Regions from separate parts of the Gordonia sp. N1V genome, predicted to be linked through region 2. Evidence: predicted binding sites of a transcription regulator. Region 2 holds the regulator's gene; each other region holds the start of a gene.
The links. Region 2 encodes LexA, which represses DNA repair genes until DNA is damaged. Its sites were predicted from a motif close to CGAACANNTGTTCG; they were not measured.
Positions count from the first base shown of each region.

Region 1: a site for LexA is predicted at 2,517-2,530, ahead of P3L18_RS21710 (HNH endonuclease signature motif containing protein). Genes of this name have one in related genera too.
Region 3: a site for LexA is predicted at 1,263-1,276, ahead of P3L18_RS23495 (HNH endonuclease signature motif containing protein). Genes of this name have one in related genera too.

Region 1 covers NZ_JARJDD010000020.1:43,496-47,810, reverse strand. The annotation lists gene P3L18_RS21720 (acyl-CoA dehydrogenase family protein) at 1-1,182, opposite strand, end outside; gene P3L18_RS21715 (MBL fold metallo-hydrolase) at 1,391-2,050, shown strand; gene P3L18_RS21710 (HNH endonuclease signature motif containing protein) at 2,554-4,221, shown strand.
Region 2 covers NZ_JARJDD010000006.1:58,514-62,828, reverse strand. The annotation lists gene P3L18_RS09915 (putative PEP-binding protein) at 1-1,500, shown strand, start outside; gene lexA (transcriptional repressor LexA) at 1,538-2,188, opposite strand; gene P3L18_RS09905 (LysM peptidoglycan-binding domain-containing protein) at 2,478-3,137, shown strand; gene nrdR (transcriptional regulator NrdR) at 3,196-3,702, shown strand; gene hrpA (ATP-dependent RNA helicase HrpA) at 3,676-4,315, opposite strand, start outside.
Region 3 covers NZ_JARJDD010000024.1:33,490-37,804, forward strand. The annotation lists gene P3L18_RS23485 (ImmA/IrrE family metallo-endopeptidase) at 1-462, opposite strand, end outside; gene P3L18_RS23490 (hypothetical protein) at 551-1,117, shown strand; gene P3L18_RS23495 (HNH endonuclease signature motif containing protein) at 1,281-3,056, shown strand; gene P3L18_RS23500 (hypothetical protein) at 3,079-4,315, opposite strand, start outside.

The sequences.
Region 1 (4,315 bases), on a different contig from region 2:
GGCGCGCGAGGCGCCGCGCAGGGTGACCAGACGGATGCCGTCGAGCTCGGTGGCGATGGTGGCGACCATGAAGGCCACCGCCTGGCGGTTGGAGATCGGCTCGCCGAACGCCTCACGCTCGTTGACATAGGGGATGACGTAGTCGAGCACGGCCCGACCGGTTCCGGCGGCCAGCGCCGACCAGCCCAGACGCGACAACCGCACCACATCGCGATACGCCGCGAAGGCAGCATCGGGTGATCCTTCGCCGAGCAGCGCCGACTCCGGCACCGCGACGTCCTGCAGCAGCAGTCGACCCATGCCTGCGGCGCGCACACCCATGCCGGGGTCGGCCTCGACGATCAGGCCCTTGGAATCGGATTCGACGATGAACAGTGCGGGCCGGCCGTCGAGTTGCGCGCCGACGATGAACAGTTCGGACGACCCCGCGGCGGGTACGAACGACTTCACGCCGTTGAGCCGGTAGCCGCTGGGTACGCGGGTTGCCTTGGTCTGCAACGAGAATGCGTCGAACAGCGGGCGCGGTTCGGCGATCACGACCGCCGACTGCGGGACGTTCTCACCGGCGAAGTCGGGCAGGTAGGTCTTCTGCTGGCCGTCGCTGCCGAAGTTCGTCAGCGTGGTGGCCACACCGCTCGGGGCGAGCAGCGGCAGCGCGAGACCCATGTCGCCGTAGGCCATCGCCTCGGCGACCAACGCGTTGGTCACGACCCCGCGCTCGGTGGCCGCGCCGTCGAGTTCCTCGGGGACGTTGATCATGGTGATGCCGAGTTCCGCGGAGCGCTTGACGATGCTCTCCGGCGCGGTGGCCGCGGCGTCGGCGTCGTAGGCGGCCGGACGCAGGATCTCGGTGGCGAACTCCTTGACCGTCTCGGCGATCATCTGCTGTTCGTCGTCGGGCGTGAGATTGAAGTAGCCCTTGGGTGTGGTCGTCAGCCGTTTGGCCGGAGCCGACCCGCCCTGCACCTTCGAGAAGGCGCGGTTGGCGGCGCCGAGGGTCTGGAACCCGGTCTTGGTCGCCTGGTACGCGATCCGGTTGATGGGTTCACGGATCTGGTACTTCTCGGCGAACTCCGAGCCCGTGACCGTGGTCAGCACGCGCATCGCGGTACCGATGAAGTTGCGGGGATGACGGGTCTTCCCGACGGCGGAGGTGTCGCGGGGTTCGGTGTGAGTAGACATGTTCACCATTTCTCGCAGTGGTTGACTGGGTGGGGCGGTACGGCTCCGGGATACCTTACCCGGCGGTAAGAACCGATCTTACTCATGGGTAAGAAGAATGTCACGTGTTTGTTCGCCGGGACTCGTTCGCCGGCCGTGCGTGCCGGGGCGACCAGGGGTTATGAAGCGGTTCGCTGACACATGAGGCCGCCGGGAGCACAGTGGAGGCATGCAACTCACGCACTTCGGTCATTCGTGTCTGCTGGTCGAACTCGATGGGGCGAAGATCCTGTTCGATCCGGGAAACTTCTCCCACGGTTTCGAGGGCATCACCGGACTCGACGCGATCCTGATCACCCACCAACATCCCGATCACTGTGACCCCGCGCGGCTGCCGGATCTCATCGCGGCCAATCCGCAGGCCCTCCGATACGCCGATCCGCAGACCGCCCGGCAACTCAATGACGCCGACTCGTCGGGGGAGTGGACCCCGGCGCACCCCGGGCAGCAGGTGGACATCGGCGCGGTCACCGCCCGGATGACCGGCGGCCGGCATGCGGTGATCCATCCGGAGATCCCGGTCATCGACAACGTCGCCTACGTCCTCGACTCGTCGCAGGGCGCCGGGCGGTTCATGCACCCGGGCGACTCGTTCTACATTCCGTTCGAGAATGTCGACGTCCTCGCGCTGCCGTCGGCGGCGCCGTGGATGAAACTCAGTGAGTCCGTGGATTACCTGCGTGCCATGGCGCCACGCGTCGCGGTGCCCATCCATCAGGCCATCCTGTCCGACGCGGGGACCGGCATCCACTACTCACGATTGAGCGAGATGAAGGACGCGGCAACCGAATTCGCCGTACTCGATCAGGAGTCCGCGGCCGAGTTCTGAAAGATGTGCAGTTGACGGCACATCGTCGCGTTTCAGCCGGTCCCGCATGTCGGCGACCGACACCGCGGGGAAGTCGAGCCCCAAGGCGATCGTGGCGGCAAAGCGGGATGCACGGGCAACGCCCCGAGGGCGGCTGCAGCGCCGCTGCTGTAGCCTCCACCGAGAACGTAGCCGGAATCTGTTGCGCGAGAGGGTATTCGGTGCATCCCCGAGCGCATCCTCAACTGGCACAACCGGTGGGAGCCGGTCTGGATCGGTGGTCGAGGCGCTTCCCGATCGGTGGTCGAGGTGCGAGGCGCCCAAGGTCCTTCACCGATCGATGGTCGAGGTGCGAGGCGCCCCAGGCGCCGAGCCTCGAGACCGAGCCGAACCGACGCTGGAACCCAACCGAGACTCACCCGAAAAAACTTTCGACAACCCCTTGCCAACCCGACAAACCCGGCATACACTCGAACACAACATCACGCAAACACGTGTTCGCTATCACTGGGGGGTGAGAAATGATGGTCGACACCGCGTTCCCCGACGTGTCGGGGTTGTCGACCGCCCAGAAACTCGCCCTCGCCCACCGTGTGGTCGATTCGCTGGCCACCGATGATTTGACCGGCCTGTCCAACGACGACCTGGTCGCGGTCGCCCAGTCCACCGAACAGTTGATCACCCGGGTCACCGTTCAGGGGGATCGGCAGATTGTGGAATTCTCCGACCGCCATCTGGCCCGCGAGTACGGGTTCGGGTCGATCACCGACGCCATGATCGGCCTGTTGCGGATCTCGGAACCGTGGCGGCGGTGGAAGCAACTGAAAGCGACCGCCACGTTCCACACCTTCACCGGTGAGGTCGCCGCCCCCAAATATCCGGCACTGGCCGAGGCGATGGCGTCCGGTGCGGCCGGCTCGTCGCATGCGGCGGTGGTGATCGACGTGTTGGACCGCATTCCCGCGGCAGTGCCGTTCGACGAGAAAATGTCGGCCGACGCCACGATGGCCGGGTTCGCCCGCACCCACACCCCGTCTGATTTGCGGATTTTGGGGGCACGGGTGTTGGCGCACCTCGACCCCGACGGCCACCTGACCGACGATTCGGATCGGCAACGCCGCCGCCAGATCCGCATCGGCCGGCAAGACGCGCAGAAAATGAGCGGGTTGTCGGGGCAGATGACCCCGACCTTGACCGCGCACCTCGAAGCGGTACTCGCCGCGTGGGCGGCCCCCGGAATGAACAACCCCGCCGATCCGGAGTCCCCCACCGGGAGTCGCGAGGACGCTGATCCCGAACAGGTGGCGGCCGCGGCAGCCCGCGATCACCGCGATCAGGTCCAACGCAACCATGACGCGTTGGAGGCGGTCCTGCGCGCCGGACTGGATGTCGGTCTCGGCCCGCAGTCGCATCGCGGGCTGCCACCGCATCTGATCATCAAAGCGTCGCTGTCGGAGTTGATTGCGCAGACCGGGATGGGCGTCACGGCGACCGGCACCCTGCTCCCGATCCGGGATGTGATCGCGTTGGCAGCTCAGTGCCAGCCGTGGCTGGCGGTATTCGACGACCACACCAGTCTTCCCCTGTATTTGGGGCGGGCGCGGTTGGCGAGTCAAGGCCAGCGGATCGCGTTGTTCGCCAAAGACGGTGGCGAGTACTGCTCGTTTCCCGGGTGCACTCAACCTGCCGCGCACGTCGAAATTCATCACGCCACCAAAGATCATGCGAAAGGTGGGCTCACCAACATCGGTGACCTCGCCCCCGCGTGTGGGAAACACAACCGGATGGTCGGTGACAAACCCGGACAATTCACGACCGGGATTTATCGGGACGGGCCGTGGGCCGGACGGTGCTGGTGGCGCAAAAACACCCCGGTCGGGGCGGCTGAACCGAACCCGAAACGCACCAACGCGCTACCGGATGTCGGGGCCACCTACACCGCGGCACTCGCGCGTTTCCGCGCGGAGTTGCATCCACCACCCGACCCACCATCAAGTAGGGCCGCTGCCGATACCGATCTCGCCACACGCGACGACCGGGACTCGATGCTGCCCACCAACCGAATCCGACGCAGCCGAGTCCCGATCGGACACGGCTACTACGACCTCGTCGAAATCCTCCACCCTGACCCTGGCCCGAATTCGCCGGTCGACACCCGACTCGCCCAACTCCTCGGCGACCACGGACTCTAGACCGTCGCATTGTTCGGTCCGGGTCGGAAACCAGCAGCGGTGCAACAGGTCTCGAGGCTCGTCGCTAACGCTCCTCGACACCTCGACCACCGGA
Region 2 (4,315 bases):
GCCGCGCGACTGCGTGAGCGCGCCTCGCACGCCTCGGGTGCCGCCGCAGAGGTGTTGATCGCCACCGCGGGCCTCGCCGAGGACCGCGGGTGGATCGGCACGGTCACCAAGCTGATCGCCGACGGGACCCCGGCCCCGGCCGCGGCCGCCGCGGCCACCGAACAGTTCGCCGCGATGTTCGCCAAGCTCGGCGGGATCATGGCCGAGCGCATCACCGACCTCAACGACGTCCGTGACCGGGTGGTGGCCGAGGTACTCGGCGAGCCCGAGCCCGGGGTCCCCGTGCCCGACGAGCCGTCGGTGCTCCTCGCCGACGACCTCGCGCCGGCCGACACCGCCGGACTCGATCCGAAACTGATCACCGCGTTGGCCACCCGGCTCGGTGGGCCGACCAGCCACACCGCGATCATCGCCCGCCAACTGGGGATTCCGTGCGTGGTGGCGGTCGCCGGCCTCGACGACGTACCCGCGGGCACGCCCGTTCTCGTCGACGGAACCGCGGGAACCGTTGTCGTTCACCCCGATCCGGCGCGGGCCGGGGACGAGGTGGAGCAGAGTCGTCGGGAGGCGGAGGCGATCGCGGGATGGACCGGGCCCGGGCGCACCGCCGATGGTGTGGAGGTGGCCATCCTGGCGAACGTCGCCGACGGCGTCTCGGCGCGGGCGGCGACGGCATACCCCGTCGAGGGGGTCGGTCTGTTCCGCACCGAACTCGCTTTCCTCGATCGGGCCGACGAACCGTCGGTGGACGAGCAGGCAGCGCTCTACCGCGAGGTCATCGAGGCCTTCGACGGCAAGAAGGTCGTGGTCCGGACGCTCGATGCCGGCTCGGACAAGCCGCTGAAGTTCGTCGATCACGGCACCGAGGCGAATCCCGCACTGGGCGTACGAGGCAACCGGATCGCCGCGACACATCCCGAGATCCGTACCGGTCAACTCGACGCGATCGCCCGCGCCGCGCAGGCGACCGGCACCACGCCCTGGGTGATGGCGCCGATGATCGCCTCGGCCGCCGAAGCCGCCGAATTCGCCGCCGAGGTCCGCGGTCGCGGGCTGGTGGCGGGGGTGATGATCGAGATCCCCTCGGCGGCGATCCTCGCTCCGGCGATCCTCGCCGAGGTCGACTTCGTCTCGATCGGCACCAACGATCTCACGCAGTACACGATGGCCGCCGACCGGATGTCGGCCGAGCTCGCCGGGCTCACCGACCCGTGGCAGCCTGCGGTGCTCTCGCTGATCGCCACCGTCGCCGAGGCGGGCACCCGCAGTGCGACACCGGTCGGGGTGTGCGGCGAGGCCGCCGCCGATCCGCTGCTCGCGTGTGTCCTGGTCGGACTCGGCGTCACCTCGCTGTCGAGCGCCCCGGCCGCGGCGCCCGCGGTGGGAGCGAAGCTCGCCGAGGTCGACCGCGAGGCGTGCCGCTCCGCCGCGCAGGCTGTACTGGCGACCGCCTCACCGGCCGATGCGCGTGCCGCGGCCGCGGAAGCGTTGCGCAGCTGAGCCGTTCGGCTGAGCGGGCCGGCGGGTGCGACTCCGCTCAGATGCGGCGCATCACCGTCACGACCTTGCCCAGCACCGCGGCGTCGTCGCCGGGGATGGGCTCGAACAGGTCGTTGTGCGGCATCAGCCACACATGGCCGTCCTTGCGCTTGAAGGTCTTGACCGTCGCCTCGCCGTCGATCATCGCCGCGACGATGTCGCCGTTGTCGGCGACGTTCTGTTGACGAACGACCACCCAGTCGCCGTCGCAGATGGCCGCGTCGATCATCGATTCACCGACGACGCGCAGCAGGAACAGTGACCCGTCGCCAACGAGTTCACGCGGCAGCGGGAAGACATCCTCGACGGCCTCCTCGGCCAGGATCGGCCCGCCGGCCGCGATACGTCCCAGAACCGGCACGAACGTCGGCGTGGGGAGGTTCGATGCATTCGGGTTGTCGTCGGTGGGCGTGGGATCGCCGTCCTGGACGTTCACCGCGCGGGGTCGGTTGTGATCGCGTTTGAGCAGACCCTTGCGCTCGAGGGTTCGCAGCTGATGCGCGACCGATGAGGTCGACGCCAGGCCGACGGCGTCGCCGATCTCGCGGATGCTCGGCGGATACCCGCGTTCGCGCACGGACTTGCGGATCACATCGAGCACGCCCTTCTGGCGCGGGGTGAGCGCGGCCTCGACGGCCGCGGGATCGATCGGGCCGGTCGCGACGGCGTCGTCCGGATCGGTGACGGTCGCCGCGTCGGGGTCACCCGAGCGGCCCTTCTTCTCACTCATGGGGTTCGCATCCTTTCGGTCGGTGCGCACATCCTCGCGGGGTACGCCCTGGTTGACGGGCCCTGTGGAGAGCTGAACACCGGCCAGGGTAGCCGAGGCGACAGGCAACCTCAAACATGTGTTCGACGTGTCGCGAGAAATTGTCGGTGCCCCGTGGTAGAACTCGAACATCCGTTCTTCGAATGCATGATCGAGATAGGGAGACGCCATGCCGACCGTACTTCTGCCCACCGCGCCGGGCACCAACGACCTGCCCGTTCGGTCCCGCCGGACGGCTCACCGCGCCGCCGCCGTTCGCCGCGGGGCGTCGATGCCGGCCCGCGCAACCGTCGAGCACCGGGCGCTCGAACACCGGGTGCTCGAACACCGGGTGCTCGAACACCGGTCGTCCGAACACCGGTCGTCCGAACACCGGTCGTCCGACCGTCGCCTCCCGGAGCGGCGCACGCTCGAGCGCGACCCGGCCCGCCGACGACCGGCATATGCGGGCCCGGCCCGGACCGGTGCGCGCCGCCTTCCGGCGGTTGCGGGCACCCGTTGCGCAACTCCGGTCGGCCCGCGGGTCACCGCGCACCGCACCGCTCGCCGTACCGGTGCGATGGTGGCCGTGCTGACCGGTGTCGCCCTGGCGCTGCTGGTGTGGCTGGTGGCCGTGGCCGGTAGCGACTACCAGCAGTCGACCACGCCGGCGCCCGCGGCCACCGAGGTCGTGCACGTACGTGCCGGGGAATCGCTGAACTCGGTTGCCGCACGGGTCGCGCCCGACCTGCCCCGGCAGGCCGTCATCGACGAGATCGCGCGGATGAACGAGATGTCCGGCAGCGGGCTCCAGGTCGGTCAGGCACTGCTGGTACCCGCCTACCGGTGACGACCGGGGTAGGCGATCACACGGCTGTTCCACCGCGGTGGGGCGGTATTGTCGGTGTATGCGCTGTCCGTTCTGCAGGAATGATGACACCAAGGTCATCGACTCCCGAGTTGCCGACGAGGGGCAGGCGATCCGTCGGCGCCGCTCCTGCAGCGCATGCGGTCGCCGGTTCTCGACGGTGGAGACCGCTGTCCTGGCCGTCGTCAAACGCAATGGCGTCACCGAGCCCTTCAGCCGCGAGAAAGTGATGCGTGGGGTCCGACGCGCGTGTCAGGGACGCCAGGTCGACGAGGACGATCTCGCGCAGCTCGCCCAACAGGTCGAGGAGACCGTTCGGGCCTCCGGAGTCGCCGAGATCCCCAGCAACGAGGTCGGATTGGCGATCCTCAAACCCTTGCGCGACCTCGATGAGGTCGCCTACCTGCGATTCGCGTCGGTGTACCGCTCGTTCGATTCCCTCGAGGACTTCCAACGCGAGATCGACGACCTGCAGGGCAATCTGACCCACGGCCGGACGACGCCCGCAGCCGGCGTCGTGTCAGCCGAGTCGGTCCAGGGTCCGTAGCGCCCGTTTCTCCGAGATCGGATAACGCGTGCCCAGTCGCTGCGCGAACAGACCGACCCGCAATTCCTCGACGAGCCAGTGCGCCTGTTCGTTGACCGCGTCTCGCCTGCGGTCGGGCACCTGCGCGAGCCGCTGGTTCCAGCGCTCCACCACCCGATCCAGTGCCTCCATGCCGGCGCGATCCCGCGCGGCGGATGCCGGCAGATGCTCCAGGCGCTCACGGGCAGCGCGCAGATAGCGGGGCACCTCCGCCAGGTGCTCCCGTGGGGTGGCGGCGACGAAGCCGTCGAACACCAGATGGCCGAGCTGTTCGGCGACGTCGTCGGCGGCGAGTTGCCCCGAATGGGTGTCGATCACACCGCGCAGTGCCACCAACTCCCGCAGGACGTCGACCGCGAGGCGTAGATACTCCGGAGCGGCGTCGGTCACCGCTGGCCGCAGCCGTTGGGCGAGCGCGGCGAACGCCTGGGGCGAACGTACGACGCGCAGTTCGTCGGGCTCCACGAGATCACGGATCGCTCGGCGTGTGCAATCGCCGAACAACCGCGCCGGCTCCCGATAGGGGCTCTGGCTCAACGCGATCCGTCCGGCAGGGTCCAGTCCGGAGGCGGCT
Region 3 (4,315 bases), on a different contig from region 2:
GGCCCGCAGTCGCTGAATCTCGCTCCGTGGCATTAGCAGATTGCCGGCAAACTCGTCGGCGTAGAACTCGTGCAGGTCGTACTTGGTTCCACGTTCATCAATGAACGCGAAGTCCGCCTTGCCCTGGTTGCTGCGCTCGACGAAGTGTCCCAGCTCGTGGGCGATGGTGAAGCGTTGACGCGCCGGGTTCTCATCGCGATCAACGTAGATCGTGGGGATCTCGTCCGGTCGGGCACGGACCATCCCCGATACGCCCTCACGGAGGTAGGTGTACTCGATGCGCAAACCCATACCTCGCGCGATTGCCTCGATGTCCACGGGGAACCGACCCGGCTGCCAGTAGTCATCCGCTACCTCTTGCGCAGCCTTGCGCGCGACATCGATAACGAGCGGCCCCATACACCTCTCCTCCTTCACGATCAAGCGTAGTCGCGACGACGTGGCGAGGATACGGCCCTGCACCGACAAACAACGGACCCCGTCTGCGGCGATGTGGTCCCGCTGCCATTGCGGCCTGACCGAACAGCAGCTTTCATGGCATCCTTCGTTGATGCAGTGGGAAGCTGACGAAATTGTCGAGTGGTTGCCGAACTATGACGCTCGGTACGTCACCCTAGTCGTGCCCGGTTTGAAACCAGTATCGCTGTATCCGCCGGCGCGTACCCTCATTTCAAACGATCGGTTTCGCTCCGACGTCGAAGCGGGGGTGCTCGCGTTCGAGGAGAAGACGGGCATAGAGATCCTTGTCCAGGAGTCAGGTTGGCAAGCTGACCTTGGTGGCGCGGAATGCGTCATGACATATGTGCTCGATGCGGCGGTATCCGGAATTATCGGCGCATACGCAACAGACCTACGTGACAGCGTCGTGCGCGCACTCAAGTCACGATCACCACGCGCACCTATCACCGAGCAACGCGTCAAACATCACGCGAAGATTCTCGTCAGTGTTCGGCACAACGTCAGCGCGGCTGAACTGACCGTACGAGCAGTGACGCTGCGCGGGACTTCGGCCAGTGTCTCCCTGTCGGGTAGTGATGGGTCATCGTTCCTGGCAGAGCTGCAGTTTAATGAGGACGGGACCGCTTCACTCACATCCTCAACGCACACGTTCCCCTAGCGCGACCTCGGTCCGTGTAAAACCGCGAGCAAGACTCTGCGCACGCCACATTCTGGGTTATGTGCGGCCATCACCGCCCCCTCCGCCCGGCACATGAATGCCCTAAACCACCCCCCGACCTGCGCCGATCCATTTTGTCAGACCTCGAAGGTATGTTCCATTCATGTCCTCCGAGATCCCGCTTGATCGCGATGCCGACGCCGATGCCGTCGGCGTGCCGAGCGCGACGGATCTGTGGCTTGCGGGCGCGCATGACGAGCAGCCAAAGTCGTTCTTGGAGCAAATCCCCGAGGATGAGGACCTCTCGAAGACCGATTTGGTGGAGGTTATCGCGCATAGCGCCGCGTCGATCTCGGCGGCGCACTACCGGATGCTGCAGGGCATCTCGCTGCTTCATGAGGCGCACGAGGAGGAGTACGGATGCGAGGTCGCCGAGAAGACCTCGGGTGAGTCGAGTCTTGCGGAAATCGCCGAGTCGGCGGCGAAGGCGGTGTGCGGAGTCGATCCGCGCGAGCAGTTCGGTCCGGACGGCTTGGACCGGACGGTCGCCGACGTCGGGGCCGTGTTGTCGATGTCTCCGGCCGCCGCCAAGGAGATGATCAAGCTGGCCGAGGTCGCCCGCTATCGGCTGCCGTCGACCGGCGCGATGCTCGGGCTCGGTCGAATTGACCCGCAACGTTTCAAGATTGTGGCTGCTGCGACCGAACTGTGTGATCCGGAGCTGCTTCCGGAGATCGACGTGAAGTTGTCCGACATGATCGGTTCCCGTGATCAGATGTCGACGCAACGGTTCACCAACATGGTCAAGCGGGTGGTTTCCAAGGTCGACCGGTCGGTGTCTCGGCGTCATCGGGAGCGGGCACAATCTGACCGGGGGGTCGCGATCGGGCCCGATCGGTTCCGGCCGGGCCAGGCGCGGATGACCGCGCAGTTGCCCACCGCCGACGGCGCTCTGGTCGGCTCGCAACTCGACGCGATGGCCGAGGGCGTTCACAAGGGTGACCCGCGGACCAAGAAGCAGCGGCGCGCTGACGCGTTGATCGCCCTGACACAGGGACGCGATCGCCTCGCCTGCGAATGCGAGGACTGCACCGCGGTCGCTGATGACAGCGACAGTGACGGCGCACCCGACGATTCAGCGGTGCTCGATGCCCAAGCGCCGCAGAATGATCCGGATACCGATGAGGTGCAACCTCCAGAAGCGGAACAGCTCGCAGAGCACGAACAAACCCCAGAGGACGCGCACACGGAGTGCACCTGCGAGTGTGCCGACCATCGCCACGAGCCGGCGGGCCCTCGAGGGACGATCTTCGTTGTGGCCAACGAGTCGACGCTGGCCGGCGAGGACGACGATGACGCGCTCATCGACGGATACGGTCCGATTGACGCCGACTCCGTACGTCAACTCGCCGAGGCAGAGTTCACCCGCAAGGTCGGGATCTCACGGGTGTCGGCGCTCAAGGGCATCGACGGGCTGAAGTATCGACCGGGTAAGCGTCTGCAGGCCTTCATTCGGGTGGGTGAGCTGTGCTGTACGTGGCCGGGCTGCAACGAGCCGGTCTGGAAGACCGATCTCGACCACAGCGAGCCGTTCGACCACCAACACCCCGAGCGTGGTGGTCCGACCGAAGCGTGGAACATCAAGCCGCTATGCCGTTTTCACCATCGGATGAAGACCTTCGGCCGGTGGCGAGACTTTCAGGACACCATGATGACCGCGATGTTCCAGTCGCCGACCGGGCATTGGTTTGTCGGCAACGCCTTCCGTGGTGTCGACATGTTCCCCGGGCTGAAGGGCGCCCACAAACTGAGGTACCTCAAGAACAAACCACCCGATCATCCCGCCCGCAAAGCGATCGACGCGCGCCACGCCAAGGCACGCGCCGCGGACCAACGTGCCCTGAAGCGTTGGGATGACGCGCATCCGCCGCCGTACTGAGAGCGGTTGTCTCGCTGGTTGTCTAGTAGGTGAGTGGCGGTCGTTCGTGTCGAAGGGCAACCAATTCGATGGCATAGGCGATCCACGCGGTCGCGGCGAAGATGGCTGATACGCCGGTGAGATAGATCGCGGTAGTGACGGTGGTGACCTCCACGAAGGTCTGAGCGGACTCAGAACCAAGCATGCCAAGCTGCTGATTGAGGTTTGCGGTGACCACAGCAACGATGAACCCGCTGACGATCGCGAGACCTGCAGTCGCGCGAACGCGGCGATGCCCAAGAAGCCACGCAGCGACAAAGGCGCTCGCTGACAGGAAGTCTCCGAGGAACAGGTATGGGCCCGCATCTGCCGCGGCGACCGATCCAGTCGTGATCGCTTGAGCGACGGCAGCACCGAGTTGAGCGAGAAATGCGACGGCCACCAGGGCTCGAATCCATCCCTGCGGCACCCAGATGTCCCGGCGTGAGCGTAGGACGGTCATTGCTGCGAGCACGGAAGGAACAAGCGAGAGCAATGCCAGGCAAAGCATCAGGATGAGCGCGGTGTCCGGGGACAGAGAAGCAGTGAAACGTGTGTTCCCGGTTTGGATTTGCGCGTTCACGCCCAGGGCGATGGTGTTGAGGACCGGATACAGAATCAGTGTGGCGATCGCCAACAGCGATCCACGGGGCGCCGGGCGCGAATGTGGGACTTGCACGGTGGACAAGGGCGGCGGTGGGACAGCGTCGGCGACGCCAGGGAGTGGGCCCGTCACGGGATGCCTCTGCCGGTCGACCGGCGCCGACTCCTCGGAGCAGAGTTTCTTGAAGTCGATGCCCCCGGCGAGCGTCAGAACCACCAGAGCCAGCGGAACCACTCCGAGGCCGGCGAATAAGAATATCCAGGACGTTGCCGTCTCAACGAGTGCGCGACCGACAAGAACTGATAAGGCGGTGAACGTCGTGACGGCCACCACCGGGAGCGCCTGACGCCACCTGTGAACACGGGCCGCCCGAACACTCTCCACAATGCATCCACCGATCGGCATGTCGTACTTGATCGCGAAGTACGCCGCCCACCGAAGCGGGACGAACATCATCGCGGCGACGAGAGCCGCAACAAGTCCCACAAGGCCGACGATGGTGTTGCCGGTTGGTTGTTGCTCCCAGGCGATTTGGAGGTCAAAGAGGGACGCATACACGTCGAGCACCAGATACGCGGCCACCGACGGACAGACGATCGCAATGAATGAGCACATCAACGCCTTCGGCCAGCCCCGA